3 regions of the Pseudomonas sp. 18173 genome follow, and region 3 is predicted to be linked to each of the others. Evidence: predicted binding sites of a transcription regulator. Region 3 holds the regulator's gene; each other region holds the start of a gene.
The links. The regulator sigma-54, encoded in region 3, starts transcription at its own class of promoters, with help from an activator protein. The targets are predictions, from matches to a motif close to ANTGGCATNNANNTTGCTNT.

Region 1: a site for sigma-54 is predicted at 5,871-5,890, ahead of ACLD1X_RS19580 (flagellar basal body rod protein FlgF). Genes of this name have one in related genera too.
Region 2: a site for sigma-54 is predicted at 5,409-5,428, ahead of ACLD1X_RS15970 (CmpA/NrtA family ABC transporter substrate-binding protein). Genes of this name have one in related genera too.

Annotation. Positions count from the first base shown of each region.
Region 1 is NZ_JBKFTN010000017.1:110,766-120,253, forward strand. It holds gene flgK (flagellar hook-associated protein FlgK) at 1-1,059, opposite strand, end outside; gene flgJ (flagellar assembly peptidoglycan hydrolase FlgJ) at 1,083-2,369, opposite strand; gene ACLD1X_RS19565 (flagellar basal body P-ring protein FlgI) at 2,381-3,454, opposite strand; gene flgH (flagellar basal body L-ring protein FlgH) at 3,497-4,192, opposite strand; gene flgG (flagellar basal-body rod protein FlgG) at 4,245-5,030, opposite strand; gene ACLD1X_RS19580 (flagellar basal body rod protein FlgF) at 5,076-5,816, opposite strand; gene ACLD1X_RS19585 (cytochrome c3 family protein) at 6,029-6,625, opposite strand; gene ACLD1X_RS19590 (nitrate reductase cytochrome c-type subunit) at 6,635-7,087, opposite strand; gene napA (nitrate reductase catalytic subunit NapA) at 7,138-9,488, opposite strand, start outside.
Region 2 is NZ_JBKFTN010000013.1:48,684-58,171, forward strand. It holds gene ACLD1X_RS15950 (sensor domain-containing diguanylate cyclase) at 1-852, opposite strand, end outside; gene rlmKL (bifunctional 23S rRNA (guanine(2069)-N(7))-methyltransferase RlmK/23S rRNA (guanine(2445)-N(2))-methyltransferase RlmL) at 1,040-3,310, opposite strand; gene rmf (ribosome modulation factor) at 3,841-4,056, shown strand; gene ACLD1X_RS15965 (quinone-dependent dihydroorotate dehydrogenase) at 4,297-5,316, opposite strand; gene ACLD1X_RS15970 (CmpA/NrtA family ABC transporter substrate-binding protein) at 5,545-6,756, shown strand; gene ACLD1X_RS15975 (ANTAR domain-containing response regulator) at 6,772-7,347, shown strand; gene ACLD1X_RS15980 (nitrate/nitrite transporter) at 7,685-8,896, shown strand; gene ACLD1X_RS15985 (protein kinase domain-containing protein) at 8,904-9,488, shown strand, end outside.
Region 3 is NZ_JBKFTN010000009.1:30,475-39,962, forward strand. It holds gene lptA (lipopolysaccharide transport periplasmic protein LptA) at 1-524, shown strand, start outside; gene lptB (LPS export ABC transporter ATP-binding protein) at 524-1,249, shown strand; gene ACLD1X_RS12340 (RNA polymerase factor sigma-54) at 1,434-2,927, shown strand; gene hpf (ribosome hibernation-promoting factor, HPF/YfiA family) at 3,002-3,310, shown strand; gene ptsN (PTS IIA-like nitrogen regulatory protein PtsN) at 3,323-3,787, shown strand; gene rapZ (RNase adapter RapZ) at 3,790-4,647, shown strand; gene ACLD1X_RS12360 (HPr family phosphocarrier protein) at 4,663-4,938, shown strand; gene pmbA (metalloprotease PmbA) at 5,089-6,435, opposite strand; gene yjgA (ribosome biogenesis factor YjgA) at 6,544-7,068, shown strand; gene tldD (metalloprotease TldD) at 7,129-8,571, opposite strand; gene ACLD1X_RS12380 (carbon-nitrogen hydrolase family protein) at 8,584-9,438, opposite strand.

The DNA.
Region 1 (9,488 bases), on a different contig from region 3:
CTTGATGGTGACATCCAGGTTGCCGGAGCCGGCGCTGTTGCCCGCCGCCGCAATGCTGCGCTGACTGACCAGCGCGGCACTGTTGATGTTGTTGAAGATTGCCGCGCCGAAATCACCGTTCTTGTCGATGCCTTGCGCCTGCTGGCTGTTGATCTGGTCGGCCACCACCAGTGCCACTCGGCCCAGCTCATTGAGCGAAGGGTCCAGCACCTCCTTGCGGTAAGTCAGCAGGCCACCGATTTTACCGCCGCCGATCACCGAGGTCACATCGATGGTGCTGGAGCCACGGTTGAGCTGCAGCGCCATGCGCGACGGGTCATCCTTGCTCGGCACGGTTTGCAGTGTATTGGTGGTGTTGCCGACCACCAGTGGCTGACCGCTGCCGATGTAGATGTCGTAGCTGTTGCCACGCTCGACCACCTGGGTACCGACCAGCTCGGACAGCTGGCGCACGGCTTCGTTGCGCGAGTCCAGCAGGTCGTTCGGCTGGTTGGTGCCGGTGGAGAGCTCGGAAATCTTCTGGTTGAGCGTGGCAATCGTGGTGGACAGCTTGTTCACCTGATCCGCCATGTCGCCCAGGCTGCCATTGAGGTTGGTGTTCTGGTCGTTCAGCTGCTTGGCAATCGAATTGAATCGGGCGGACAACGCCTGGGCACCGGTCAGCACCGACTGACGGGACGTGTCATCGGTGGCCGACGTCGAAACGCCCTGCATCGAGGAGAAGAACTTTTGCAGCACACCGGTCAGCCCGGTGTTGCTATCGGAAAGCGTGGCGTCCAGCGGAGTGGCCTGAGCGTTGTACGACGCGGCTTCGCTGTTGAGCGAGGTAGCGGTACGCAGCTGCGAGTCGAGATACGAGTTATACACGCGGCGCACATCGGCCAGTGTCGTGCCGGTACCGATGAACACGTTGCCGTACTGAATCGAGCTTTTGCTGCTCTGCACAGATTGCTGGCGCGAGTACCCGGCAGTGTCGACGTTGGCAATGTTGTTGCCGGTCGTCACCAACGAGTTATGGCCAGCACTCAGCCCCGACATCCCGATATTGAGCAAACTCATGATTCAGACCTTATACCTTGTGCCTATAAAGGCGTGGTGGAAACGCCCGCCGCAGCGTAGTTCTGGTAACTCGTCATCTGCTTGGCTATCTGCGAAATCTTGCTTGCGTAGTCCGGGTCGGTTGCGTAACCGGCCTTCTGCAACTCGCGTACAAACTGTTCTGGGTTATCGGCCGACTTCACGACATCTTGATAGCGATTATTGGTCTGCAGCAAAGTCACAAGGTCATGGAAACTGTCCTTGTAGGAGTCGTAGGAACGGAACTCGGCCGTCTCCTTGACCATCTGCCCGTTCCTGAATTCGCTGGTGATCGCCCGCGCCGAATTGCCCTGCCAGCTGTTGCCGGCCTTGATGCCGAACAGGTTGTGACTGCTACTGCCGTCCTGAGCACGCATGACCGATTTGCCCCAGCCGGTTTCCAGGGCCGCCTGGGCCACCAGGTAACGTGGATCGACACCGATTCGGGCCGCCGCTTCCTTGGCCATCGGCAACATGGTGTTGACGAACTGGTCGGCGGAACTGAAGGCTTTTTTCGCCGGCGCCAGCGGAATCTGCGCCATGGCTCGACCGTAGATCTGCATGCCGCCCGAAGAGGATTGTTGCGCGTTCGCCAGCCAGTCGCCGTTGTACAGCGGTCCTGTGCCGGTGGTCGTTGTGCGTTCTGGCAATTGCGTTTTGTTGACTGTCGCAGCCGTGGTCGTCGCCGAAGGCACCAGCCCGGCCAACAGACGATCAGCCAGCTTCGGTGGCAATGCCAGGCGTCGCTGGTTGATCAGCGCCATGTCATTGCGATGACCGCCCTCGCCCGCCTCTTGCGGCGCATGGACCGATCGCGAAGCCCACAACGGACGCTGTCCGTTGACCCGCGACAACGGCCCGTTGATTGCCACCGTGCCTGCCGCCACTGGCGTTTGCACGGCTGCTTTCGCGGCCTCTTGCTTGGCCAGCGACGCGGCGGCCGCCTCGCCCGGCGCCATTGGCTTGTTCTTCGACATCTGGCGCATCAGCACGTCCGCCAGGCCAATACCGCCGCCTTCGCGGGACATGGAAACGGCCAGCTGCTGGTCGTACATTTCCTGGTACTGCTTGGCCGCCGGGGTGTTCATTGGATTGTCCTGACCCAGCGCTTCGGTGGCCGAGCGCATGGACTTGAGCATTTCCCCGAGGAACAGCGATTCGAACTCCTGCGCCACCTTGCGCATATTGCCGTCGCTGTTCTTGTCGCCGACCTTGAGCTGATTCAGACGGTTCAGGTCCGAATAGGAGCCCGAATCGCTGCTGCTGACCAGACCGCTCTTGCGCATATCCACGATGGCTGTCCTCAGATCACGATCAGGTCGGCTTGCAGGGCGCCGGCCTGCTTCAGCGCTTCGAGGATGGCCATCAAGTCACCCGGTGCCGCGCCGACCTGGTTCACCGCCCGCACGATCTCGTCGAGGGTGGTGCCCGGGCCGAACTTGAACATCGGCTTGGCTTCCTGCTGGGCATTGACCTTCGAACGCGGCACGACCGCCGTCGTACCATTGGACAGAGGGCCGGGCTGGCTGACGATCGGATCTTCGGTGATGGTCACGGTCAGGCTGCCGTGGGTCACGGCGGCCGGGGAAACCTTGACGTTCTGGCCGATCACGATGGTGCCGGTACGCGAGTTGATGATGACTTTCGCCACCGCCTGGCCCGGATCGACCTCAAGGTTTTCCAGGATCGACAGGTAGTCGACCCGCTGGCTCGGATCGAGCGGCGCGGTGACGCGAATCGAACCGCCGTCGATGGCCTGGGCCACGCCAGGGCCGAGCATGTCGTTGATCTTGTCGACGATGCGCTTGGCGGTGGTGAAGTCGGAACGGTTGAGGTTCAGCGTCAGGCTGTTGCCCTGGTTGAAACCGCTCGGTACCGAGCGCTCCACCGACGCACCACCGGGGATGCGACCGGCCGACGGAACGTTGACGGTGATCTTCGAGCCGTCACGACCTTCCGCATCGAAACCACCGACCACCAGGTTGCCCTGGGCCACCGCATAGACGTTGCCGTCGATACCCTTGAGTGGCGTCAGCAGCAAGGTGCCGCCGCGCAGGCTCTTGGAGTTGCCGATGGACGAAACGGTGATGTCGACCTGCTGCCCCGGCTTGGCGAACGCCGGCAAGTCGGCACTGATCGACACCGCCGCGACGTTCTTCAACTGCACGTTGCCCGAGCCCGGCGGCACCTTGATGCCGAACTGCGAGAGCATGTTGTTGAAGGTCTGCAGGGTGAACGGGGTTTGCGTCGTCTGGTCACCGGTGCCGTTAAGCCCGACCACCAGGCCGTAGCCGATCAACTGGTTGGAACGCACGCCGGAAATGCTGGCGATGTCCTTCAGGCGCTCGGCTTGAGCGTTGAAAGCCGCGGACAGCATCAGAGCGGCAACGATGAGACTTCTGAAATTCAACGTAGCCACCTAGAAAGGGAACAGCGGGCTGAGGAAGAAACGGTCGAACCAGCCTGGCTGACTCGCATCGGCAAACGAACCGGTGCCCGAGTAGGTGATGCGCGCATCGGCGACACGGGTCGACGACACAGTGTTGTCGGTGGCGATGTCATCGGCGCGCACAAGACCGGCTATCCGTACCAGTTCGTCGCCGGTGTTGAGGGTCATCCACTTCTCGCCACGCACCGCGATGATGCCGTTGGGCAACACGTCGGCGACGGTCACGGTGATCGAGCCGGTCAGGGTGTTGCCCTGCGCCGCCTTGCTGTCACCCTTGGTCGCGCGGTCGCCTTCGTAGCTTGCCTCCAGGCTCAGGTCACCACTGCCAAACGGGTTATTGGTGTTGGGTGTGGAGCCAAACAGCGAGGTCAGGCCGATGCCGGTCTTGCTGTTCTTGGCCACCTGCGAGTTGGCGTTTTTGCTGGCCTGGGTCTTTTCGTTCAGGGTGATGGTGATGATGTCACCGATCCGGAACGCCTTGCGGTCGCTGTAGAGGTTCTGTTCGAAACCGGCCTGATAGATCGAGCCATTGTTCGCCGCCGCCGGCAACGGCGTGCGCGGCAACACCGGAGCGTAGTAAGGGTCATTGGGCTTGGGCGTCGCAGGCACGCAACCTGCGAGCGCGGCGATCCCACTCAGTGCCAGAACAGATACATAGCGATTCATGACCCTACCTCACGGTGTAGCAGGCAGCCTCATGGCCGCCCCATAGACTTGATTACAGATTCTGCGTTACGAACGAGAGCATCTGGTCGGCGGTGGAGATCACCTTGGAGTTCATCTCGTAGGCGCGCTGGGTGGTGATCATGTTGACCATCTCCTCAACGGTGCTGACGTTGGAGGTTTCCAGGGTGTTCTGCAGCGTGGTGCCGAAACCGTTCAGGCCCGGTGTGCCGACTTGCGGCGCACCACTGGCAGCGGTTTCCAGGAACAGGTTGTTGCCTACGGCCTGCAGGCCGGCCGGGTTGATGAAGTCGGCGGTTTGCAGGTTGCCGATCACTTGGGCAGCCGGGTTGCCGGCAATGGTGATGGACACGGTGCCGTCGCGGCCGACCGTGAAGGTCTGCGCGTCGTTCGGAATGACAATGGCCGGTTCCAGGGCGAAGCCGCTGGCGTTGACGACCTGGCCGTTGGAGTCCAGGTGGAAGGTACCGTCACGGGTATAGGACGTAGTGCCGTCCGGTTGCAGGATCTGGAAGAAACCGCGGCCGTCGATGGCCATGTCCAGCGGCTGCTCGGTGGTTTGCAGGCTGCCGGCAGTGAAGTTTTTCTGGGTGCCGACGATGCGCACACCGGTACCCAGTTGCAGGCCCGACGGCAGCTCGCTGTCCTGGGTCGACTGGGCGCCTGGTTGACGCTTGATCTGGTAGAGCAAGTCCTGGAACTCGGCGCGGTCACGTTTGAAACCCGTGGTCGACACGTTCGCCAGGTTGTTGGAAATGGTGGTCAGGTTGGTGTCCTGGGCGGACAAACCTGTTTTGGCAACCCATAGAGCCGGAAGCATTCGATTCTCCTCGTGCGCCTGTTTTACGGCGCGACGTTCTGGTAATTAGCTGATCTGCAAGACCCGAGCCATGGCCTGGTCATCGTCTTTGGCGGTGTTCATCATCTTGATGTGCAGCTCGAACTGCTTGGACAAGGCCAGTACCGAGGTCATCTCTTCCACGGCATTGACGTTGCTCGACTCGAGGAACCCGGACACCAGCTTGACGCCGGCATCCGCCTGCGCCGGCTTGCCGTCCTTGGTGTGGATCGAACCATCCAGGCCCTTGGTCATGTTTTTGAGGTCCGGGTTGACCAGCTTGATGCGGTCGACTTCAGCCATCACCCGGGGACCTTCGCCCATCGCGCGGATGCTGATGGTGCCGTCTTCGCCGACTTCGATCTGCTGCTCCGGCGGCACGGCAATCGGCCCGCCATTGCCCATGACCGGCATGCCGTTGCCGGCGCGCAACACGCCCAGGGCGTCAACGTTCAGGCTGCCGGTGCGCACGTAGCTTTCAGCGCCATCGGGAGTCTGCACGGCAATCCAGCCGCTGCCTTGCACGGCAACGTCGAGGTCGCGGCCGGTTTCCACCAGCGAGCCCGGGGAGAAATCGGTAGCCGGGCGTTCGGACATGGCAAACGCACGCGCCGGAAAGCTGTCACCGAACACCGGCATCGAGCGGGCCTGCTCCAGGTCTTTCTGGAAGCCGTTGGTGGAGATGTTCGCGAGGTTGTTGGCATGAGCCTTTTGCGCCAGTGCATTCTGGCTGGCGCCGGTCATTGCCACATAAAGGTACTTGTCCACACTCTTTCCTCTGCCTGCCGGACGTTTGCCGTCCACTGCTGTACTGCGCAGGCTGTAGCAAATTGCAGACCAACTTGCTTGCAGAGGTATGAAGCCCCTTTAAACACGGGACTTGAGGACAATCAGGAGCATCCGGGGGATTGTGTCAAAGACGAAAAACCGGCGCGATCATGCCGCTTGGCGGCAACACCGCAAAAGACTGGCCTGATCGGTTACCAGCCTTTGACACCGCTCATGTCGGGCAGCTTGTGGGCAATGCCTTTATGGCAGTCGATACAGGTCGCCTGACCACTGGCCAGCGACGTGGAGTGCATGCTGGCAGCGCGCTTGCCCTGGCGGGTGAAATCCATGAATTCGAAGTTATGGCAATTGCGGCACTCTCGAGAGTCATTGGCCTTGAGCCTTGACCATTCGTGCTCGGCCAGTTCGCGCCGCATGTCGAGAAACTTGTCGCGGGTATCGATGGTTCCGAAGACTTTGCCCCAGACCTCTTTTGATGCCTGCATTTTGCGGGCTATCTTGTGCGTCCACTCGTGAGGAACGTGACAGTCCGGGCAGGTCGCCCGTACGCCTGAACGATTGGTGTAGTGGATGGTGTCCTGTAACTCGACATAAACGTTGTCACGCATCTCATGACAGGAAATGCAGAACTTCTCGGTATTGGTCGCTTCCAGCGTGGTATTGAAACCGCCCCAGAAAATCACCCCGGCGATGAACCCGCCGAGAGTCAGAAAGCCCAGGCTGTAATGCACGCTGGGTCGACGCAGCACACCCCAATAATCCTTGAGCAGGACAAGCAAAGATTTCATGGCCTCTCCTTAACGTTTCTGCTGGCCGTTGATTTCGTCTTGCAGCACCTGGTCAATATTCTTGAAGCTGTTTTCCACCAGCGGCTTCACGTCTTTCTGTGGCACATGACACTGGTTGCAGAAGTAACGACGCGGTGAAACCGCAGCCAGCGCCTGGCCATCGCGATCCATGTAGTGGGTAATGCTGATCATCGGTGCCTGCGTGCGTGCGCTGTTGGCGCGACTATGACAAGACAGGCATTTGTTGCTGTTCTTGTCGATTTGATAGCCGCGAATACTGTGGGGGATGGTGGGCGGTTGCTCGGGATAATTGCGCTCGCGCTTGAGGTCTTTGTTTTCGTCTTCGGCAATCGGCGGTGCCGGCGACTCCTGGGTCAGGGTGCCACCGGCTCGCCGACCATCCGGCGCTGGCGCATCCAGAGGATAAGCAGGCTCTGCGGCCAACGCCGCCGACAACCACATCAGCAAAACGGCCAACAAGGACAGCGATCGACCATTCATCAAAGCTCTCCTTATGCCGTCTTGATCAGCTCGATCCGGATTGCACACTTCTTGTAATCAGTCTGCTTGGAGATAGGGTCCGTCGCATCGAGCGTGACCTTGTTGATCAGCCTGTTGGCATCGAAGAACGGCACGAACACCAGGCCTTGCGGCGGCTTGTTGCGCCCGCGGGTTTCGATGCGCGCTCGCATTTCACCGCGCCGACTGATCAGCTTCACTTCGCTGCCACGACGGGCATTCAAAGCCTTGGCATCGGCAGGGTGCATATAAACCAGCGCATCAGGAACTGCCTTGTAGAGCTCTTCCACGCGCTGGGTCATGGTCCCCGTGTGCCAGTGCTCAAGTACCCGGCCGGTGCTCAACCAGAACGGGAAGTCCGCGTCCGGAGATTCCGCCGGTGGCTCATATGGCAAGGCGAAGATGATCGCCTTCTTGTCGGGGTAGCCGTAAAACTGCACACCACTGCCTTTCTCGACGTACGGGTCATAACCCTCACGGAAACGCCAGCGCGTCTCCTTGCCCTCGACCACAGGCCAACGCAACCCGCGCTCGGTGTGATAAAGATCAAAGGGGGCAAGGTCATGACCATGGCCACGGCCGAACTGGGCATATTCTTCGAACAGGCCTTTTTGCAGATAAAAACCGAAATCCCGAGCCTCGTCATTCTGATAGCCCGCCGCCAGTTGATCTGCCGGGAATTGATCGACCTGACCATTTTTGAACAGCACCTCATACAGGGTTTTGCCCTTGTATTCGGGGGCTGAGGCCAACAATTGCGCCGGCCAGGCCTCGTCCGTGGTAAAGCGTTTGGAAAATTCGACCAACTGCCAGAGATCCGACTTGGCCTCTCCCGGCGCCGAGACCAGTTGATGCCAGAACTGCGTACGCCGCTCGGCATTGCCATAGGCGCCCTCTTTCTCGACCCACATCGCGGTGGGCAGAATCAGATCGGCTGCCTGGGCCGAGACCGTAGGGTACACATCCGACACCACCACAAAGTTCTCGGGGTTGCGCCAACCGGGCAACACTTCCTGCATGATGTTCGGCCCGGCCTGCATGTTGTTGCTGGCCATCGTCCAATACACATTGAGCACGCCATCCTTGAGCATGCGACTCTGCTGCACGGCATGGAACCCGACCTTTTCCTTGATGGTACCCGGCGGGAGCTTCCAGATTTTTTCCGCCGTGGCGCGATGCGCCGCATTGGTGACCACCAGGTCGGCAGGCAGGCGATGGGAAAACGTCCCGACTTCCCGCGCAGTCCCACAGGCCGATGGCTGCCCCGTCAGCGAGAACGGGCTGTTGCCCGGTTCACTGATTTTCCCGGTCAGCAGGTGAATGTTGTAAATCAGATTGTTCGCCCACACACCCCGAGTGTGCTGGTTGAAGCCCATGGTCCAGAACGAGACCACCTTGCGCTTGGGGTCGGCATACAGTTCGGCCAATGCCTTGAGGCGTTCGGCCGGAACACCGGTTTCCTTCGCGGTACGTTCAAGGGTGTAAGGCTTCACGAAAGCGGCAAATTGATCGAAGTCGATATCGCTCCAGGTGTTGGCCTTGTCAGCATTGCGCGCTTTCTTTTCCAGCGGATTATCCGCGCGCAAACCGTAACCGATGTCATCCGTCCCTTTGGCGAACCGTGTGTGCTTGCTGACAAAGTCTTTGTTGACCGAGCCGCTTTCAATGATGTGGTTGGCGATGTAGTTGAGAATCAGCAGGTCAGTCTGCGGCTTGAACACCATCGGAATATCGGCCAACTCGAAACTGCGATGCTCGAAAGTCGAGAGCACGGCAACTTTCACACTGGGCTGACTTAAACGGCGATCGGTCACCCGACTCCAAAGAATCGGGTGCATCTCGGCCATGTTTGAACCCCACAGGACGAACGCGTCGGTGACCTCAATATCGTCATAACAGCCCATCGGCTCATCCATGCCGAACGTGCGCATGAACCCCATGACTGCAGAGGCCATGCAATGACGCGCATTGGGGTCAATATTGTTCGAGCGAAAACCGGCCTTCATCAACTTGTTGGCCGCGTACCCTTCCCAAACTGTCCACTGCCCTGAACCAAACATCGCAATTGAATCGGAGCCTTTGTTCTTCAGCGCTTCCTTGAACTTTGACTCCATGACATCAAACGCCTGACTCCACGACACGGGGTGAAACTCGCCCTGTTTGTCATATTGCCCGTTCGTCATACGCAACAGAGGCTGAGTCAGGCGATCAACGCCGTACATGATCTTTGACAGGAAGTAACCTTTAACGCAGTTCAACCCCCGATTGACTTCGGCTTTCACGTCGCCATGGGTCGCGACCACCCGATTGTCCTTGGTCGCCACCATCACACTGCACCCGGTAC
Region 2 (9,488 bases), on a different contig from region 3:
CTCGCTGACGGCCGGCGGGTTGGGCGACTCGAACAGCACTTCATGCTGGTCGTCGGTCGACAAATCGAGGATGCGCACCGAGAGAAAGTCATGGCTCGCTTCCGGCAGTCCGTCCGCCAGCAACTGGCGCATGCTGATCACGGCCATGACATAACCGTAGGGCTTTGTGGCCTTGTGGTCCTGACTGTTGCGCTGCGTGACCGGCGCGACCAGCAGCACACCTCGTGCATAAGCCGGCTCGATGCTCACCAGATGCATCGGTTGCGACACCGCCATCGCGCCACGCTGATCGGCCCGATCGAGCGTGGCACGCCGCAGCGGCTGGGCCAGCAAGTCGTAACCGAGGGGAGAACCGAGTTTGCTTTGGGTCTGGCTATAGAGCACCGCCACGTACTCGTCGCGCTCGCCCGCCAGTTTCAACTGACCGTCGGCGTCGAGTTCGCGCAGGGTGAAGTTACTCAACCCTTCGTCACGCACACGGCGCTCGAACGCCGCCCGCTGCTCGCCCGTGACCCGTTCCGCGTAGGAATAGGCTTGGGTTCGCAGCAGCAAAGGCTGGGTATAACCGTCGAATTCCGCTCGGGAAACCGAATCGGAATTGGCGAAAAACCGGCGCAGGCCATCGAGGCGCTGCTCCTGATCTTCGAAACGCTCTTCGATACGGCTGTAACGCTCACTGGCCAGCAGTTGAAAGCGTTGCCGCAATTGATGGTGAAACAGATTCAGCGTCGACCACGCCAGCAACCCCGTGAGCACCCCGCCGACAATTAACACCAGCAGCGCGACCAGCCAGGCCGAGACATCTTCGCTGAGAAAACCCAGGATCTTGGGGCGCACGGCGTGCAACGACATAAAACGCAAACTCAAAACGCCAGGTGCGGGATAGCCCTTTGGCCATGAGTTGAGTTATAGCTATTAGCCACTAATTTGACCAGCCTTGCTCGCGATGGTCGATAACGATAACGCGTGCATTCTGAATGCACGCGGTGTTCTTGAGTCCATCGCGAGCAGAGCTCGCTCCTACAGGTGGGTTCAACCGTCAACGGGCGGTGATTTTCCAGGCGCGGTGGATCTTGGCGTTGCGGGCAAAATCCGTATCGATGGTCTGGGCGGTGATTTCCTCGACCGCGTAGCGCTCGCCGAGATTGGCCTCCAGCTCGAACTTGCGGAAGTTGTTGGAGAAGTACAACACACCACCGGGTGCCAGGCGCGCCATGGCCAGGTCGATCAGTTGCACCTGGTCGCGCTGCACGTCGAACACGCCTTCCATGCGCTTGGAGTTGGAGAACGTCGGCGGGTCGATGAAGATCAGGTCGTACTCGTCACGACTGGCTTCGAGCCACGCCATCACATCGCCCTGCTCCAGGCGGTTCTTGTCGGAAAAACCGTTCAGCGACAGGTTGCGACGCGCCCAGTCCAGATAGGTTTTCGACAGGTCGACACTGGTGGTACTGCGCGCGCCGCCCTTGGCCGCATGCACACTGGCCGTTGCGGTGTAGCAGAACAGATTGAGGAAGCGTTTGCCGGCCGCCTCTTTCTGGATGCGCATGCGCATCGGCCGATGGTCGAGGAACAGACCGGTGTCGAGGTAGTCGGTGAGGTTCACCAGCAGCTTCACGCCGCCTTCATTGACCTCGACAAACTTGCCCTGCGCCGCCTGGCGTTCGTATTGCTTGGTGCCGCTCTGACGCTCGCGGCGCTTGACCACCACGCGGCTCTTGTCGATGTTCAACGCCTGCGGGATGGCTGCCAGGGCATCGAACATGCGGCCCGAGGCCTTTTCCGGGTCGATGGATTTCGGCGCGGCGTACTCCTGCACATGGACCCAATCGTGATACAGGTCGATGGCCATGGAGTATTCCGGCATGTCGGCATCGTAGACGCGGTAGCAGTCGATGCCTTCACGCTTGACCCACTTGCCCATGGCCTTGAGGTTCTTTTGCAGGCGGTTGGCGAACATCTGCCCGCCTTCGCTCAGGCGCGGCTGCTCGACCACCGGAGCCGGTGCCGGCGTCGGCTTGATCGGGTTGCCGTTCTTGTTGAACTTGCGTTCCTGCGGCTCGTTTGGCGTTTGGTCATAGGCGGCTTGTTCACGCTCGACCTGGCGCTGCTCCGGGGTGCGACGCTCGCCAGTGACGAACTGGTCCGGCAGCACTTTGATCAGCAACAGCTTGCACGGCAAGGCGCCGTTCCAGAACGAATACTGCTTGTGGCTGCGGATGCCCATGCGCTTGCCCAGGTCCGGCGCGCCGGTGAATACCGCCGCTTCCCAGTTCAGGCAGGCCTGACGCAGGCGCTCGCCGAGGTTCTGGTAGAGATAGAGCAGGCTCGCCTCGTCACCCAGACGCTCGCCGTATGGAGGGTTGCAGATCACCAGGCCTTTCTGGTTCTGGTCCGGGCGCGGCTCGAAAGTCGCGACTTCACCCTGATAGATCTTGATCCACTCGCTCAGGCCGGCCCGTTCGACGTTGTTACGGCCCGGTTGAATCAGCCGCGGATCGGCTTCGTAGCCGCGAATCCACAGTGGTGGCTTGGCCAGCCCGGCCGCTGCGCGTTCGGACGCTTCCTCGTGGAGTTTTTTCCACAGCGCCGGAACATGACCGAGCCAGGCAGTGAAGCCCCACTGCTCGCGACGCAGGTTCGGCGCGATGTCGGCAGCGATCATCGCCGCTTCCACCAGGAAGGTACCGACACCGCACATCGGGTCGGCCAGGGCGCCGCCTTCGGCTGCGATACGCGGCCAGCCGGAACGGATCAGGATGGCAGCCGCGAGGTTTTCCTTCAGCGGCGCCGCACCTTGCTGCAGGCGATAACCGCGCTGGTGCAGGCTGTGACCGGACAGGTCGAGGGACAGGATGGCTTCGCCGCGGTCCAGGCGCAGGTGAATGCGCAGGTCCGGGTTGAGCTTGTCGATGGACGGACGGTCGCCTTGCGGAGTGCGCAGCTTGTCGACGATGGCGTCCTTGACCTTCAGCGCGCCGAAGTGGGTGTTGTCGATACCCGAGCCATGGCCGCTGAATTCGACGGCCAGGGTGCCGTCATTGAGCATGTGGTCTTCCCACTCGATGTCCAGCACGCCGTGGTACAGGTCTTCGGCGTCCTTCATCTGGAAGCGCTTGAGCACCAGCAGCACGCGGTTGGCCAGGCGCGACCACAGGCACAGGCGATAAGCGGTTTCCATGGTGGCCATGCCACGCACGGCAGAGGTGTGCTCCCGCGCTTCCTCAAGGCCAAGCCCGACGGCTTCCTCGATGAGCAGGCCTTCAAGGCCTTTTGGGCAAGTGAGGAAGAGTTCGAAACGATCGGACATGGGAATTCCAGAACCTTTAGCTGAGTGACCGGGCAACGCATTGCCGGTCCGGTTTTCAATCAGGCGCTTTTCTCGAAGAACGCCCGCGTGGCACGAAGGTGTGCCGTTCCACCCTTGCTGCCCGGGTTAAATGAGCTTAGATGCAAGGACAGATAAAAAAGTTGATGCAACAAAATGTCATAAGTCGACCCTTCGTCGAATAGTGCTTCCCGGCAACGGGAGCCATTCTCACTAAAGGATTAAGCCCATCATCCAGCGCAGGGCCGATCATACCGGGGTTTGGCCAATAAATACGCTAAATACACGCTGTTACTTATGGCCTTAGCACATTAATAGTTACGTCCTTATGACAAAACGATCATTCCCTCGATGTGACGCTTTGGTTAGAACTCAATACAGGTTGGCGCCACAACGGACGTCAACACCTTGGCTCGCCACGCCGGCAGCGAGCCCCCAACGGCAGACATTTCTGCCAGACCTCGATTGAGGTCAACGCGATAAATACAGTCAACAAGTGAGGGCAACACCCTATGAGAAGACTTAAGCGTGATCCGTTGGAAAGAGCATTTTTGCGCGGATATCAATATGGCGTTGGTGGTAAATCCCGTGAGCTTTGCCCATTTACTCTACCGTCGGTACGTCAAGCCTGGATCAACGGCTGGCGAGAAGGACGCGGCGACAACTGGGACGGTATGACCGGCACTGCGGGAATCCACAGACTCAACGAACTTCACGCCGTCGGCTAATTACAGGGCACAACACTCCGACACGACAATCTGACTTTGTACTGAATTAACCACGCACGTCCCATCCGGACGGCGGGCTCCGGCCCAGGGGCTCCTTTTGAGGAGCCCTTTTTTATGCCTGCTCGTTGACCCAGAACAATCTCCCTGTAGGAGCGAGCTCGCTCGCGATGGTCGATAACGATAACGCGTGCTTTCTGGAAACACGCGGTGTTCTCGAGTCCATCGCGAGCGAGCTCGCTCCTACAACTGGGCGGCGATGGCGTCTACGGATTCACGAATCAGCGCCGGGCCTTTGTAGATGAAACCCGAATAGATTTGCACCAGGCTCGCGCCAGCGGCGATTTTCTCTGCCGCGTGCTTGCCTTCGGTAATGCCACCGGCAGCAATGATCGGCAGGCGACCACCCAGCTCCGAGGCCAGCACTTTCACGGTGTGGGTGCTCTTGTCGCGAACCGGCGCGCCAGACAGGCCACCGGCCTCGTCGCCATGCTCCATGCCTTCGACGCCTACGCGGCTCAGGGTGGTGTTGGTGGCGATGACGGCATCCATTCCGGTTTCGATCAGCGCTTGCGCAACCTGTGCGGTTTCTTCGTCGCTCATGTCCGGCGCGATCTTGATCGCCAGCGGTACATGCTTGCCATGACGCAAGGCCAGTTCCGCACGACGCTCGGCCAGATCGGCCAGCAACTGCTTGAGCGAGTCACCGAATTGCAGGCTGCGCAGGCCCGGCGTGTTCGGCGAGCTGACGTTGACCGTCACATAGCTGGCGTGGGCGTAAACCTTGTCCAGGCAGATCAGGTAGTCGTCCACGGCACGCTCGACCGGCGTATCGAAGTTCTTGCCGATGTTGATGCCCAGCACGCCCTTGTACTTGGCCGCCGCCACGCGGGCCAGCAGGTGGTCGACGCCGAGGTTGTTGAAGCCCATGCGATTGATGATCGCCTCGGCTTCCGGCAGGCGGAACAGGCGCGGTTTCGGGTTGCCCGGTTGCGGACGCGGCGTGATGGTGCCGATTTCGACAAAACCGAAACCCAGCTGGGCGAAACCATCGATGGCGGCGCCGTTCTTGTCCAGGCCGGCGGCCAGCCCGACCGGATTCGGGAAGTCCAGGCCCATGACATTCACCGGCACCTTCGCCGGGGCCTTGCACAGCAAGCCGTTGAGCCCAAGACGCCCGCCCGCGCCGATCAGGTCCAGGGACAGATCGTGGGAGGTTTCCGGGGAGAGTTTGAACAACAGCTGACGGGCCAGGGTGTACATGGGCGGATTTGACTCGATTGGCGGCGAATTGAGGCGGCGATTATAGCCGGGCAACGGGGCGGCAAGCGAGGCGCGCGAGCAAATCAACGGTTAATGGCATATGCCTTGCACCACTTTAGGCACCAGCACCCATACCAATGATGGAATGCGTGCAAAGACAATGGCGTCGTCACCGGCCTGTCCATGCAGGGCCCTGTGACGACGTTTTTTTTGCAAGGTGAACGCGCGATGAACGAACCGTCAGCCGGCCCCCTGGCCTGGGTCAATGGCAGCGATGCCCCGGAAAAGACCGAAATCAATCTCGGCTTCATGGCCCTGAGCGACTGTGCCTCGGTGGTAGTCGCCGCCACCCAGGGCTTCGCCCAACCCCACGGCTTGACCCTGAACCTCAAGCGCCAGTCGTCCTGGGCCAACCTGCGGGACAAACTGGTCAGCGGCGAACTCGATGCGGCCCACAGCCTCTACGGTCTGGTCTACGCCGTTCACCTGGGCATCGGTGGCGTGGCCGCGACCGACATGGCGGTGTTGATGGGCCTGAATCAGAACGGCCAGAGCATCAATCTGTCCCGCGGCTTGCAGGCGCTGGGAGTGACCACTCCTGAAGCACTGGATCGGCACGTGCACCAAACTCGCTCAAAACTCACCTTCGCCCAGACTTTTCCAACCGGCACCCATGCCATGTGGCTGTATTACTGGCTCGCCAGCCAGGGCATTCACCCACTGCTGGATGTCGACAGCGTGGTAGTGCCGCCACCGCAAATGGTCGCGCACCTGCGCGCCGGGCGTATCGACGGGTTCTGCGTCGGCGAGCCTTGGTCGGCCAGCGCCGTGCAACAGGACCTCGGCTTCACCCTGGCCACGACCCAGGCGCTCTGGCCCGATCATCCGGAAAAAGTCCTCGGCTGCACCCGCGCATTCGTCGAGCAATACCCCAATACCGCGCGGGCTTTGGTGATGGCGGTCCTGGAAGCCAGCCGCTTCATCGAAGCAAGCACCGAGAATCGCCGCAGTACCGCACAATTGCTCAGTGCCGCACAGTACCTTGATGCGCCACTGGACAGCATCGAACCGCGCCTGCTGGGCGATTACGCCGACGGTCTTGGCCATCGCTGGCAAGACCCCCACGCGCTGCGCTTGCACGGGAATGGCGAGGTCAACCTGCCGTACCTGTCCGACGGCATGTGGTTCATGACCCAGTTTCGCCGCTGGGGTTTGCTGCGCGATGACCCGGACTATCTCGCGGTGGCCCGGCAGGTCCAGCAACTGGACCTCTACCGTCAGGCCGCCAGTGCCGTCGGCGTCGCTTCGCCCGCCGGGGCGATGCGCAGCAGCCAGTTGATCGACGGCAAGATCTGGGACGGCTCGGACCCGGCCGGTTATGCCCGCAGTTTCACATTGCACGCCATGAGCGACAGCTCGCACCGATCCGCCAGCCGCTGACAGGAGACCACGAACATGCTGCGTATCCTGCTGATCAACGACACGGCCAAAAAGGTCGGACGCCTGAAGGCCGCCCTGACCGAGGCCGGTTTCGAAGTGATCGATGAATCCGGCCTGACCATCGACTTGCCCGAACGCGTCGAAACGGTGCGTCCGGACGTGATCCTGATCGATACCGAGTCACCGGGGCGTGATGTCATGGAACAAGTGGTGCTGGTGACTCGCGACCAGCCCCGACCGATTGTGATGTTCACCGACGAGCACGACCCCGGGGTGATGCGACAGGCGATCAAGTCCGGGGTCAGTGCCTACATCGTCGAAGGCATTCACGCACAACGCCTGCAGCCGATTCTCGATGTAGCCATGGCGCGCTTCGAAAGCGACCAGGCCCTGCGTGCCCAGCTGCATGCCCGCGACCAGCAATTGGCCGAGCGCAAGCGCATCGAACTGGCCAAAGGGCTGCTGATGAAAATGAAGAACTGCAACGAGGAAGAGGCCTACACCCTGATGCGCCGCCAGGCGATGAGCCGACAGCAGAAGCTGATCCAGGTGGCGGAGCAGATCATTGCCATGAGTGAGTTGCTTGGCTGAAGTTCTGTGGTGAATGTTCTATCGCCTTCGCGAGCAAGCCCGCTCCCACAGATTTTGTGGACACCCACTATCCATGTGGGAGCGGGCTTGCTCGCGAATGGCGGCGACTCGGTCTCTAACTGTTGGCACAAATCTCGCTAAGCAATCACCACAGGTAACCAACGGCGGTTGCCCCACCTACGACAAAGACGTCGCGCACCTCATTTGCCCCTGGCGAATCGGGTCGCGGCGTTTTTTCGTTTTGGCCCCACAGCACGGGGCCGGTGGTGCGGCCGTAACGGCGCCCCACCTGCAAGCTCATGACTCCTTCCGAGACTCTTCACAGCTGAGGTGCGCGATGAATTCAAGCTTCTGGAAATCCGGCCATACACCGACATTGTTCGCAGCCTTCCTCTATTTCGACCTGAGTTTCATGGTCTGGTATCTGCTCGGACCTCTGGCGGTACAGATCGCCGCCGACCTGCACCTGACAACGCAGCAACGCGGGCTGGTGGTGGCCACGCCCATTCTGGCCGGGGCGGTCTTGCGTTTTATCATGGGAATGCTGGCTGATCGCCTGTCGCCCAAGACTGCCGGCCTGATCGGTCAGGTCATCGTCATCTGCGCTCTGTTCGGCGCCTGGAAACTCGGCATCCACAGCTACGAGCAAGCCTTGCTGCTGGGGCTGTTCCTGGGCATGGCCGGCGCGTCTTTCGCCGTCGCCCTGCCCTTGGCATCGCAGTGGTATCCGCCGCAGCATCAAGGCAAGGCCATGGGTATCGCCGGCGCGGGGAACTCGGGCACGGTGTTCGCCGCATTGATCGCCCCGGTGCTGGCGGCGGCGTTTGGCTGGAGCAACGTGTTCGGCTTCGCCCTGATTCCGCTGATCCTGACCCTGATCGTTTTCGCCTGGCTGGCCAAAAACGCCCCCGAGCGCCCAAAAGCCAAATCCATGGCCGACTACTTCAAGGCCTTGGGCGATCGTGACAGTTGGTGGTTCATGTTTTTCTACAGCGTGACGTTCGGCGGCTTCATCGGCCTGGCCAGCGCCCTGCCCGGCTATTTCAACGACCAGTACGGCCTGAGCCCGGTCACTGCCGGCTACTACACTGCTGCCTGCGTGTTCGGCGGCAGCCTGATGCGCCCCTTGGGCGGCGCGCTGGCTGACCGATTTGGCGGTATCCGGACCTTGCTGGCGATGTACACCGTCGCGGCGATCTGCATTACCGCAGTCGGTTTCAACCTGCCGAATTCCTACGCCGCACTGGCACTTTTCGTCTGCACCATGCTTGGTTTGGGGGCCGGCAATGGCGCGGTATTCCAGCTGGTGCCGCAGCGGTTTCGTCGGGAAATCGGCGTGATGACCGGCCTGATCGGCATGGCCGGCGGCATCGGTGGTTTTGCCCTCGCGGCCGGCATGGGCGCGATCAAACAGAGCACCGGCAGCTATCAACTGGCGCTGTGGTTGTTCGCCAGTCTCGGCGTATTGGCGTGGTTCGGCCTGCACGGCGTGAAACGCCGCTGGAGAACCACCTGGGGTTCGGCCGCCGTGACGGCTGCGCGGGTCTGAGGTCTCGATGAGCCTGCAACTGAGTTTCGCCGAAGCCAGCGCCACCGGTCCTCGCGAGGAAAACCAGGATGCCCTGCGCCTGGTCACGCCAGCTCCGGCGCTGGCGGCGAGCAAAGGTTACCTGTTCGCCATCGCCGACGGTGTCAGCCAGTGCGCCGATGGCGGCCTGGCAGCCCGTTCGACGTTGCAGGCCCTGGCGCTGGATTACTACGCCACGCCGGAAACCTGGAGCGTCGCACAGGCACTCGATCGTCTGCTGTTGGCGCAAAACCGCTGGTTGCAGGCCAACGGCGGCGGACAACCGCTGCTGACCACCCTCAGTGCGCTGGTCCTGCGTGGCCGGCGCTTTACCCTGGCCCATGTCGGCGACTGTCGGGTGTATCGCTGGCACGCCGATCGATTGCAGCGCATCAGCGAGGATCACGTCTGGGACCAGCCGGGCATGCAGCACGTGCTGAAACGGGCGCTGGGCCTCGATCAACATCTGGTGCTGGACTTTCTCGACGGTGAGTTGCGCCCCGACGAAAGCTTTGTCCTGCTCAGCGACGGCATCTGGGCTGTCCTGGGCGATACCGCCATTGCGGCGATCCTG
Region 3 (9,488 bases):
TTTTGCTCAGTCTGGGCGCAGCACTGGGAAGCGTGAGCGCCTGGGCTCTGCCGAACGATAGTGAACAACCCATTCGCGTCCAGGCGGACGACGCCCAGCTGGACGACAAGCAAGGCGTTGCCACGTACAAGGGCGATGTGATCATCACCCAGGGCTCGATGATTGTTAAAGGCAATACCGTCACGCTCACCCGCACTCCGGCTGGCGACATCGATGTCGTGACTTCGGTGGGCAACCTGGCGTATTTCGAGCAGAAGCAGAAAGTCGACTCGCCGAAACCGATCCAGGGCTACGGCAAGACCATTCAGTACCATGCCCAGCAAAACCGCATCGTGCTGATCGACCAGGCCAAGGTCATCAGTGATGACGGCAGCACCACCGAAGGCGAGAAAATCGTCTACGACACGGTAAAACAGGTTGCTACGGCCGGCCGTGCGACCGGTGCCTCCGTGACCGCACCACGTCCGCGTATCGACATGGTGATCCAGCCGAAGAAGAAAACCGACGAGAAAAAGGCCCAGTAATGGCAACTCTGAAAGCTCAGCATCTGGCCAAGAGCTACAAGAGCCGCCAGGTCGTGCGTGATGTCAGCCTGTCCATCGACAGCGGCCAGATCGTCGGCCTGCTTGGCCCGAACGGTGCCGGCAAGACCACTTGCTTCTACATGATCGTCGGCCTGGTGCAAGCCGACCAGGGCCGCGTCCTGATCGACGACCTGGACGTCAGCCACCAGCCGATGCACGGCCGCGCAAAGGCCGGCATCGGCTACTTGCCGCAGGAAGCATCGATCTTCCGCAAACTGTCGGTGGCCGACAACATCATGGCCATCCTCGAGACCCGCAAGGAACTCGACAAGGCCGGCCGTCGCAAGGAGCTGGAAAGCCTGCTGCAGGAATTCCACATCAGCCACATCCGCGACAACCTCGGCATGAGCCTGTCCGGCGGCGAGCGCCGGCGTGTGGAAATCGCCCGGGCCCTGGCCACCAACCCGAAATTCATCCTCCTCGACGAACCCTTCGCCGGCGTGGACCCGATTTCGGTCGGGGACATCAAGCAGATCATTCACCACCTCAAGGCCAAGGGCATTGGCGTGCTGATCACGGACCACAACGTTCGTGAAACCCTGGATATCTGTGAAACCGCCTATATCGTCAACGACGGCCAACTGATCGCCGAAGGTGACGCAGAGACCATCCTGGCCAACAACCTGGTCAAGGAAGTGTATCTGGGCCATGAGTTCCGCCTGTAAAGGCAGCGGCATCTGGCAGGTCGCCCGAGCGCTTGTCCCGATAAAAAATCAACACTTTTTTATTGTTACAGCGCTCTAGGCAAACGCTGCAGTTTCGGGCATATAATTTGCTTATGTTTGGCGCCCCGGCGCCCTGTAGTGGATGGCGCATGTGCGCCGGCGAATAAGGTGTTAAGCCCCAGCCATGAAACCATCGCTAGTCTTGAGAATGGGCCAGCAGCTGACGATGACACCGCAGCTGCAACAGGCCATCCGCCTGCTCCAATTGTCGACCCTGGACCTGCAACAGGAAATCCAGGAGGCCCTGGAGTCCAATCCGATGCTCGAACGCCAGGAAGAAGGCGACGACTTCGACAATTCCGACCCCCTGGCCGACAACGCCGAACAAAAGCCCAACACCGACATCCAGGAACCCTCCTACCAGGAAAGCGCGCCGACGGTGGATAACCTCGATGAGGGCGACTGGAACGAGCGCATTCCCAACGAACTCCCCGTCGACACCGCATGGGAAGACGTTTACCAGACCAGCGCCAGCAGCCTGCCCAGCAACGATGACGACGAGTGGGACTTCACCACCCGCACCTCGGCCGGCGAAAGCCTGCAAAGTCATTTGCTGTGGCAACTGAACCTGGCTCCGATGTCCGATACCGATCGCCTGATCGCCGTGACCCTGATCGACTGCATCAACAATCAGGGCTATCTGGACGAAACCCTCGAGGAGATCCTCGAAGCCTTCGATCCGGAACTGGACATCGAACTGGACGAAATCGAAGCCGTCCTGCACCGCATCCAGCAATTCGAGCCCGCCGGCATCGGCGCCCGCAACCTGGGCGAATGCCTGCTGCTGCAATTGCGCCAGCTGCCGGCCAAGACCCCCTGGCTGGCCGAGGCCAAGCGCCTGGTCACCGACTACATCGACTTGCTCGGCAGTCGCGACTACAGCCAGTTGATGCGCCGCATGAAGCTCAAGGAAGACGAGCTGCGCCAGGTCATCGAACTGGTCCAGAGCCTCAATCCGCGTCCGGGCTCGCAGATCGAGTCCACCGAAGCCGAATACGTCGTGCCTGACGTCATCGTGCGCAAGGACAACGAGCGCTGGCTGGTGGAGCTGAATCAGGAGTCGGTGCCACGGCTGCGGGTCAACGCCCAGTACGCCGGGTTCGTGCGCCGCGCCGACACCAGTGCCGACAACACCTTCATGCGCAATCAGTTGCAGGAGGCCCGCTGGTTCATCAAGAGCCTGCAAAGCCGTAACGAGACCCTGATGAAGGTTGCCACCCAGATCGTCGAGCATCAGCGCGGGTTCCTCGAATATGGCGACGAAGCCATGAAGCCGCTGGTCCTGCATGACATCGCCGAAGCGGTCGGCATGCATGAGTCGACGATTTCACGGGTGACCACCCAGAAGTTCATGCACACCCCCCGGGGCATTTATGAACTGAAATACTTTTTCTCAAGTCACGTAAGCACCTCCGAAGGCGGCGAATGCTCGTCCACGGCGATCCGGGCGATTATCAAAAAACTGGTTGCCGCGGAAAATCAGAAAAAGCCGTTGAGTGACAGCAAGATCGCTGGTTTACTGGAGGCACAAGGCATTCAGGTGGCCCGCCGCACCGTCGCCAAGTACCGCGAATCCCTCGGGATCGCGCCTTCGAGCGAACGCAAGCGGTTGATGTAGGGCCACGCCACAGCGTTCCAGTGGTAGATCATCTGGTCTACCGCTTTATGCACTGGCAACGAAGGAGAAGCTGTATGCAAGTCAACATCAGTGGACACCAACTGGAAGTGACCGAACCTCTTCGCTCCTACATCGGCGAAAAACTCGAACGATTGGAGCGTCATTTCGACAAGATCACTAACGTGCAGGTCACGATGACCGTCGAAAAACTGAAGCAGAAAATCGAAGCCACGCTGCATATTCCCGGGAATGAAGTGGTCGCAAACGCGGAACATACCGATATGTACGCCGCGATCGATGCACTCACCGACAAGCTGGATAAACAACTCAAAAAGCATAAGGAAAAGACCCAGAGCCTCCTTCAGGGCGCAACCGGTCGTTAACACTCCCAACCCATGATCCGACTTGAAAGTATCCTGACCCCCGGCCGTTCCCTGGTGAACGTGCCGGGTGGCAGTAAAAAGAAAGCCCTCGAACAAATTGCCAATCTGATCGCCCGCGAAGTGCCGGCTCTGGAGATGCAAGATGTCTTCGAGGCGCTGATTGCCCGTGAAAAACTCGGTTCCACAGGTTTTGGCAACGGCATCGCTATTCCACACTGCCGTCTCAGGGGCTGTGTTTCGCCCATCAGCGCCTTGATGCACCTGGACGCCCCGATCGATTTCGACGCCATCGACGGCGCGCCGGTTGACCTGCTGTTCGTGCTGCTGGTCCCGGAAGCCGCCACCGATGCGCACCTTGAGCTGCTGCGCCAGATCGCCAGCATGCTCGACCGCAAGGACGTGCGCGACAAACTGCGCAGCGCCCCAAGCAATGAAGCCCTGTATCAGGTTGTCCTGGACGAGCAAAACGGTCAGTAATCATGCGCTTGATCATCGTCAGTGGCCGTTCCGGCTCAGGTAAAAGTACCGCCCTCAACGTCCTTGAGGACAACGGGTACTACTGCATCGACAATCTGCCTGCCGGCCTGCTGCCGGAACTGGCCGAACGAGCGCTGATTCATACCGAACTGTTGCAGCCGCTGGTCGCCGTCTCCATTGACGCCCGCAACCTGCCCAGCCACCTGTCACGCTTCCCCGACCTGCTCGAAGAAGTCCGCAACCGCCATATCCAGTGCGATGTCCTGTACCTGGACGCCGACGAAGAAACCCTGCTCAAGCGCTTCTCGGAAACCCGCCGGCGCCACCCCCTGAGCAACGCCAATCGCTCGCTGGCCGAAGCCATCAACGTCGAGAGCGTGCTGCTCGGGCCGATTGCCGACCTCTCCGATCTCAAGATCAACACCACCAACCTGAACCTGTATCAACTGCGCGATGCCATCAAGCTGCGCCTGTTGAATCAGCCGGAACCCGGCACTGCGTTCCTGGTGGAATCCTTCGGGTTCAAACGCGGCATGCCGGTGGACGCCGACCTGGTGTTCGATGTGCGTTGCCTGCCCAACCCTTACTGGAAACCGGAATTGCGCGAGCAGTCAGGGCTTGATCAACCGGTTGCCGAATATCTGGCGGCACAGCCGGATGTCGAAGAGATGTTCCAGGACATTTCCACATACCTGCTAAAGTGGCTGCCTCGTTTTGCCGCCAGCAACCGCGCCTACGTCACCATTGCCATTGGCTGCACTGGCGGACATCACCGCTCCGTCTACCTGACCGAGCGTCTGGGGCAGACGCTGCAAAAATCCCTGAAGAACGTCCAGGTTCGCCACCGCGACCTCAGCTAAAGGATTCACATCGCGATGCCTGCTCTGGAAATCGAAATCATCAATAAACTGGGTTTGCATGCCCGGGCGTCGGCAAAATTCGTTGGTGTTGCCGGCCAATTCAAGGATTGCACGATCCGCGTGGGTCGCACCCCGGAATCCACCGTCGATGGAAAAAGCATCATGGCCATGATGATGCTCGCTGCCGGCAAGGGCACGAAAATCCATCTGAGCACGGAAGGCGAGCAGGAACAGGAAGCGATGGATGCGCTGGTAGCCCTGATCAACAATTACTTCGACGAAGGCGAGTAAACGCCGCGGCTTTGTGGTGAGGGGGCGCCGTATCCATCACCATCATCAAGCAAATCGGCGTTCTTGTTTCTTTGTTTCTCCAGACTCCGTGAAGAACCATAAAAAAGGCGCGCCACCCATTGGGTGGCGCGCCTTTTTTGTCACGGGAGATTAACTGCCCGCTACGGTCATCCGCTCGATCAGCACCGAACCGGTGCGGATGTTGCTGCGAAGTTCGAGATCATTACCGACCGCGACGATCTGCTTGAACATGTCGCGCATGTTGCCGGCGATGGTCACTTCCTGGACCGCGAACTGGATTTCGCCGTTCTCGACCCAGTATCCCGCCGCACCCCGGGAGTAATCGCCCGTGACCATGTTCAGCCCCTGGCCCATCAACTCGGTGACCAACAAGCCGCGCCCCATGCGCCGCAGCAAGGCCGCCTGGTCTTCATCACCATGGGTGACGAACAGATTGTGCACGCCGCCGGCGTTGGCCGTGCTCGGCATGCCCAGCTTGCGACCGGAGTAGGTACCGAGGATGTATGACACCAGCTCGCCTTTTTCGACGAATGGTTTGGCGTAGGTTGCCAAGCCGTCACCGTCGAACGCTGCGCTGCCCATGGCACGCATCAGGTGCGGACGCTCGTCGATGGTCAGCCACTCCGGAAACAGTTTCTGGCCGAGAGTACCCTCAAGGAACGAAGACTTGCGATACAGGCTGCCACCGGAAATCGCCGACAGGAAACTGCCGAACAGCCCCCCGGCCAACTCTGCGGAAAACAACACCGGCACCTCGCAAGTCGGCACCGGACGCGCGCCCAGACGGCTCGCCGCCCGTTGCGCAGCGCGCTGGCCGATGCTGACCGGGTCGGCGAGCAGATTGCCCTGGCGGTTCACGTCATACCAGTAATCGCGCTGCATCTGGCCGTCCGCTTCGGCGATCATCACGCAGCTCAAGCTGTGACGAGTCGATGCGTAACCGCCGATGAACCCGTGGCTGTTGCCATAAACGCGGCAGCCCTGATGGGTACTGAGGGTCGTGCCGTCGGCGTTCTTGATCCGGCTGTCGGCGGCAAACGCCGCGGCTTCGCAGGCCAGGGCCTGTTCGATGGCTTGTTCCGGAGTAATGTCCCACTGGTGGAACAGGTCGAAATCCTGAATGTCCCGCGCCATCAGCGCAGCATCCGCCAGGCCCGAGGCTTCGTCTTCCGAAGTGTGCCTGGCGATGGCCAGTGCAGCGGCAACCGTTTCGCGGATCGCTTCCGGACCACTGGCCGAAGTGCTGGCCGAGCCTTTGCGCTGGCCGACGTACAAGGTGATGCCAAACCCCTGATCGCGGTTGAATTCGACCGTTTCGACTTCACGCTGGCGCACCGAAGTCGATAAACCCTGCTCCAGTGACACCGCCACTTCACAGGCACTGGCCCCTTGGCGTCTGGCTTCAGCGATGATCTGCTCGACTTGTTCCTGCAGTGCCGGCAACGCTTGTGGGCCGACGCTTTCAACTGCACTCATGCTGTTCTCCACTCAAATTCTGCTTTCGGTAACGGTCATCGAGCGACCGGGCCGGACAAGCGGCCCCCGACTGGTTATCATGGCGGCGTTTCTTTGCGGACTGCCACCATGGTTGATTCTTACGACGACTCCCTCGATACGGGAGAAAAAAGCAAATCCCAGGTTAAACGCGAGCTTCATGCTCTGGTTGACCTTGGCGAGCGCCTTACAACACTCAAGCCTGACTTGGTTGCAAAGCTGCCCTTGACCGACGCCTTGCGCCGGGCCCTGGCCGATGCGCCCAAGCACACCGCGAACATCGCGCGTAAGCGACACCTTCAGTTCATCGGCAAGCTGATGCGCGATCAGGACACTGACGCCATTCTGGTCTTGCTCGATCAACTCGATGCCTCCACTCGCCAGTACAACGAGCGTTTCCACAACCTGGAGCGCTGGCGAGATCGCCTGATTGCCGGTGACGATGCCGTTCTGGAAAAATTCGTCGTCGACTACCCTGACGCCGATCGCCAGCAACTGCGTTCCATGATCCGTCAGGCCCAGCATGAGGTTGCGCAAAACAAGCCTCCTGCTTCCAGCCGTAAAATCTTCAAGTACATCCGTGAGCTGGACGAGACTCAACGCGGCCTGCGTTGAATCCCTGATCGGGTGAGTTGCCCTGCAACTCACCCGAAGCTCCACTGTTGCAAAAGCCGCTTACGCGCCCGTGCCACCCACGGTGATCGCATCAATCTTCAGCGTTGGCTGGCCGACACCCACCGGCACCGACTGCCCATCCTTGCCACACGTGCCCACGCCACTGTCCAGCGACAGGTCATTACCGACCATCGACACCTTGCTCATGGCTTCCGGCCCGTTGCCGATCAGCGTTGCGCCTTTGACCGGTGCCGTGATCTTGCCGTCCTCGATCAGGTACGCCTCGCTGGTGGAAAACACGAACTTGCCGCTGGTGATGTCCACCTGACCGCCACCCAGGTTGGCGCAGTAGATGCCGCGTTTCACCGAGGCGATGATTTCCGCCGGATCGCTTTCACCGGCGAGCATGTAGGTATTGGTCATGCGCGGCATCGGCAGGTGCGCGTAGGACTCGCGACGGCCATTACCGGTGCGAGCCACGCCCATCAGACGAGCGTTGAGCTTGTCCTGCATGTAGCCTTTGAGCACGCCGTTTTCGATCAGCGTGGTGCACTCGGTCGGCGTGCCTTCATCATCGACGCTCAACGAGCCGCGGCGACCGGCCAGGGTGCCGTCATCGACGATGGTGCACAGCTTCGACGCAACCATCTCGCCCATGCGCCCGCTATAGGCAGAGCTGCCCTTGCGGTTGAAGTCGCCTTCCAGACCGTGGCCGACCGCTTCGTGCAGCAGCACGCCCGACCAGCCGGAACCGAGCACCACCGGCAAGGTACCGGCCGGTGCCGGGATGGCCTCAAGGTTGACCAGCGCCTGGCGCAACGCTTCACGGGCATAACCCATGGCGCGGTCTTCGCCGAGGAAATAACGGTAGTCGGTCCGACCGCCACCGCCATGACCGCCGCGCTCGCGGCGACCGTTCTGTTCGACGATCACGCTGACATTGAAACGCACCAGCGGCCGCACATCCGCCGCCAGGCCGCCGTCGGTGGAAGCCACCAGAATCCGCTCCCAGACACCGGCCATGCTCACGGTGACTTGCTGGATGCGCGGGTCGAGGGCACGGGTCGCGGCGTCGACTCGCTTGAGCAAATCGACTTTCTCGGCACGGGTCAGCACTTCCAGGGGATTGTCCGGCGCATACAACTGCGCGACGTCCTGGCTGGTGAATGCCTGTACCGTGCCGTGCTGCCCGGCCCGGGAAATCGAACGGGCGGCACGCGCCGCTGCGCCAAGGGCCTCAAGCGTGATGGCATTGCTGTAGGCAAAACCGGTTTTTTCACCCGATTGCGCACGCACGCCCACACCCTGGTCAAGGTTGAAGCTGCCTTCCTTGACGATGCCGTCTTCCAGCGCCCAGGACTCGGAGATCTGCCCCTGGAAATACAGGTCGGCGGCATCGATGCCCGGCCCGGCCAGATCGCCGAGCACGCCTTGCAGGCTCTCGATCGTGACGCCACCGGGCGCCAACAGGTGTTCACTGACTGAGGACAACAACTCGCTCATATGCTTTACGCCTTAAATTCGTCGTTCTGATGCAGGCCGCTGGGCGCCCTGCGAGAAAAAGCGCCGGTGACTGGACACCGGCATCCGCGCCCGGATGGACGCCTGTTCGCTGCTGTCGCGTTCGGCCAGCAGCACGGCTTCGCCTTGGTCCCGCTGCGCCAGCACACGCCCCCACGGGTCGACGATGGCGGCATGCCCGAATGTTTCCCTCGGCCCCGGATGCGTCCCGCCTTGGGCAGCCGCGAGCACATAACACTGGGTTTCGATGGCCCGCGCGCGAATCAGCACGTCCCAGTGCGCAGCGCCGGTCACGGCGGTAAAGGCCGATGGCGCGGTAATCAGTTCGGCCCCGGCCGCGCGTAATTCGCTGTAAAGCTCGGGAAAGCGCAGGTCATAGCAGACCGTCAGGCCAACCCGGCCGACCGGTGTGTCCGCCACGACCACCCCGTTGCCATAAGCATAGTCATCGGATTCACGATAACGGCCACGATTGTCCGCCACATCGACGTCGAACAGGTGCAGCTTGTCGTAGCGCGCCACCGTTTCGCCCTGGTCGTCGACCAGCAACGAACAGGCATGCACTTTGGCGCTCGGCTGATCCACCGGCGGCAACGGCAACGTGCCGGCCACTATCCATAACTTGAGGTCGCGTGCGGTCTGTTTCAACCAGGGCAGGATCGGGCCTTCGCCCAGTGCTTCGGCGCGCCCGATGTCGGCAATGTCACGCCGACCCATGGCGGCGAAGTTTTCCGGCAATACCGCCAGTTTCGCACCACCTGCTGCCGCTTGTTCAAGCAACCGACGGGCCTGGGCCAGATTGGCCAGCACATCGCTCTGGCTGACCATTTGAATCACCGCGACAGACATGACCTTTTCCTTATTGAAATCAACACAGACCGTGTAGGAGCGAGCTTGCT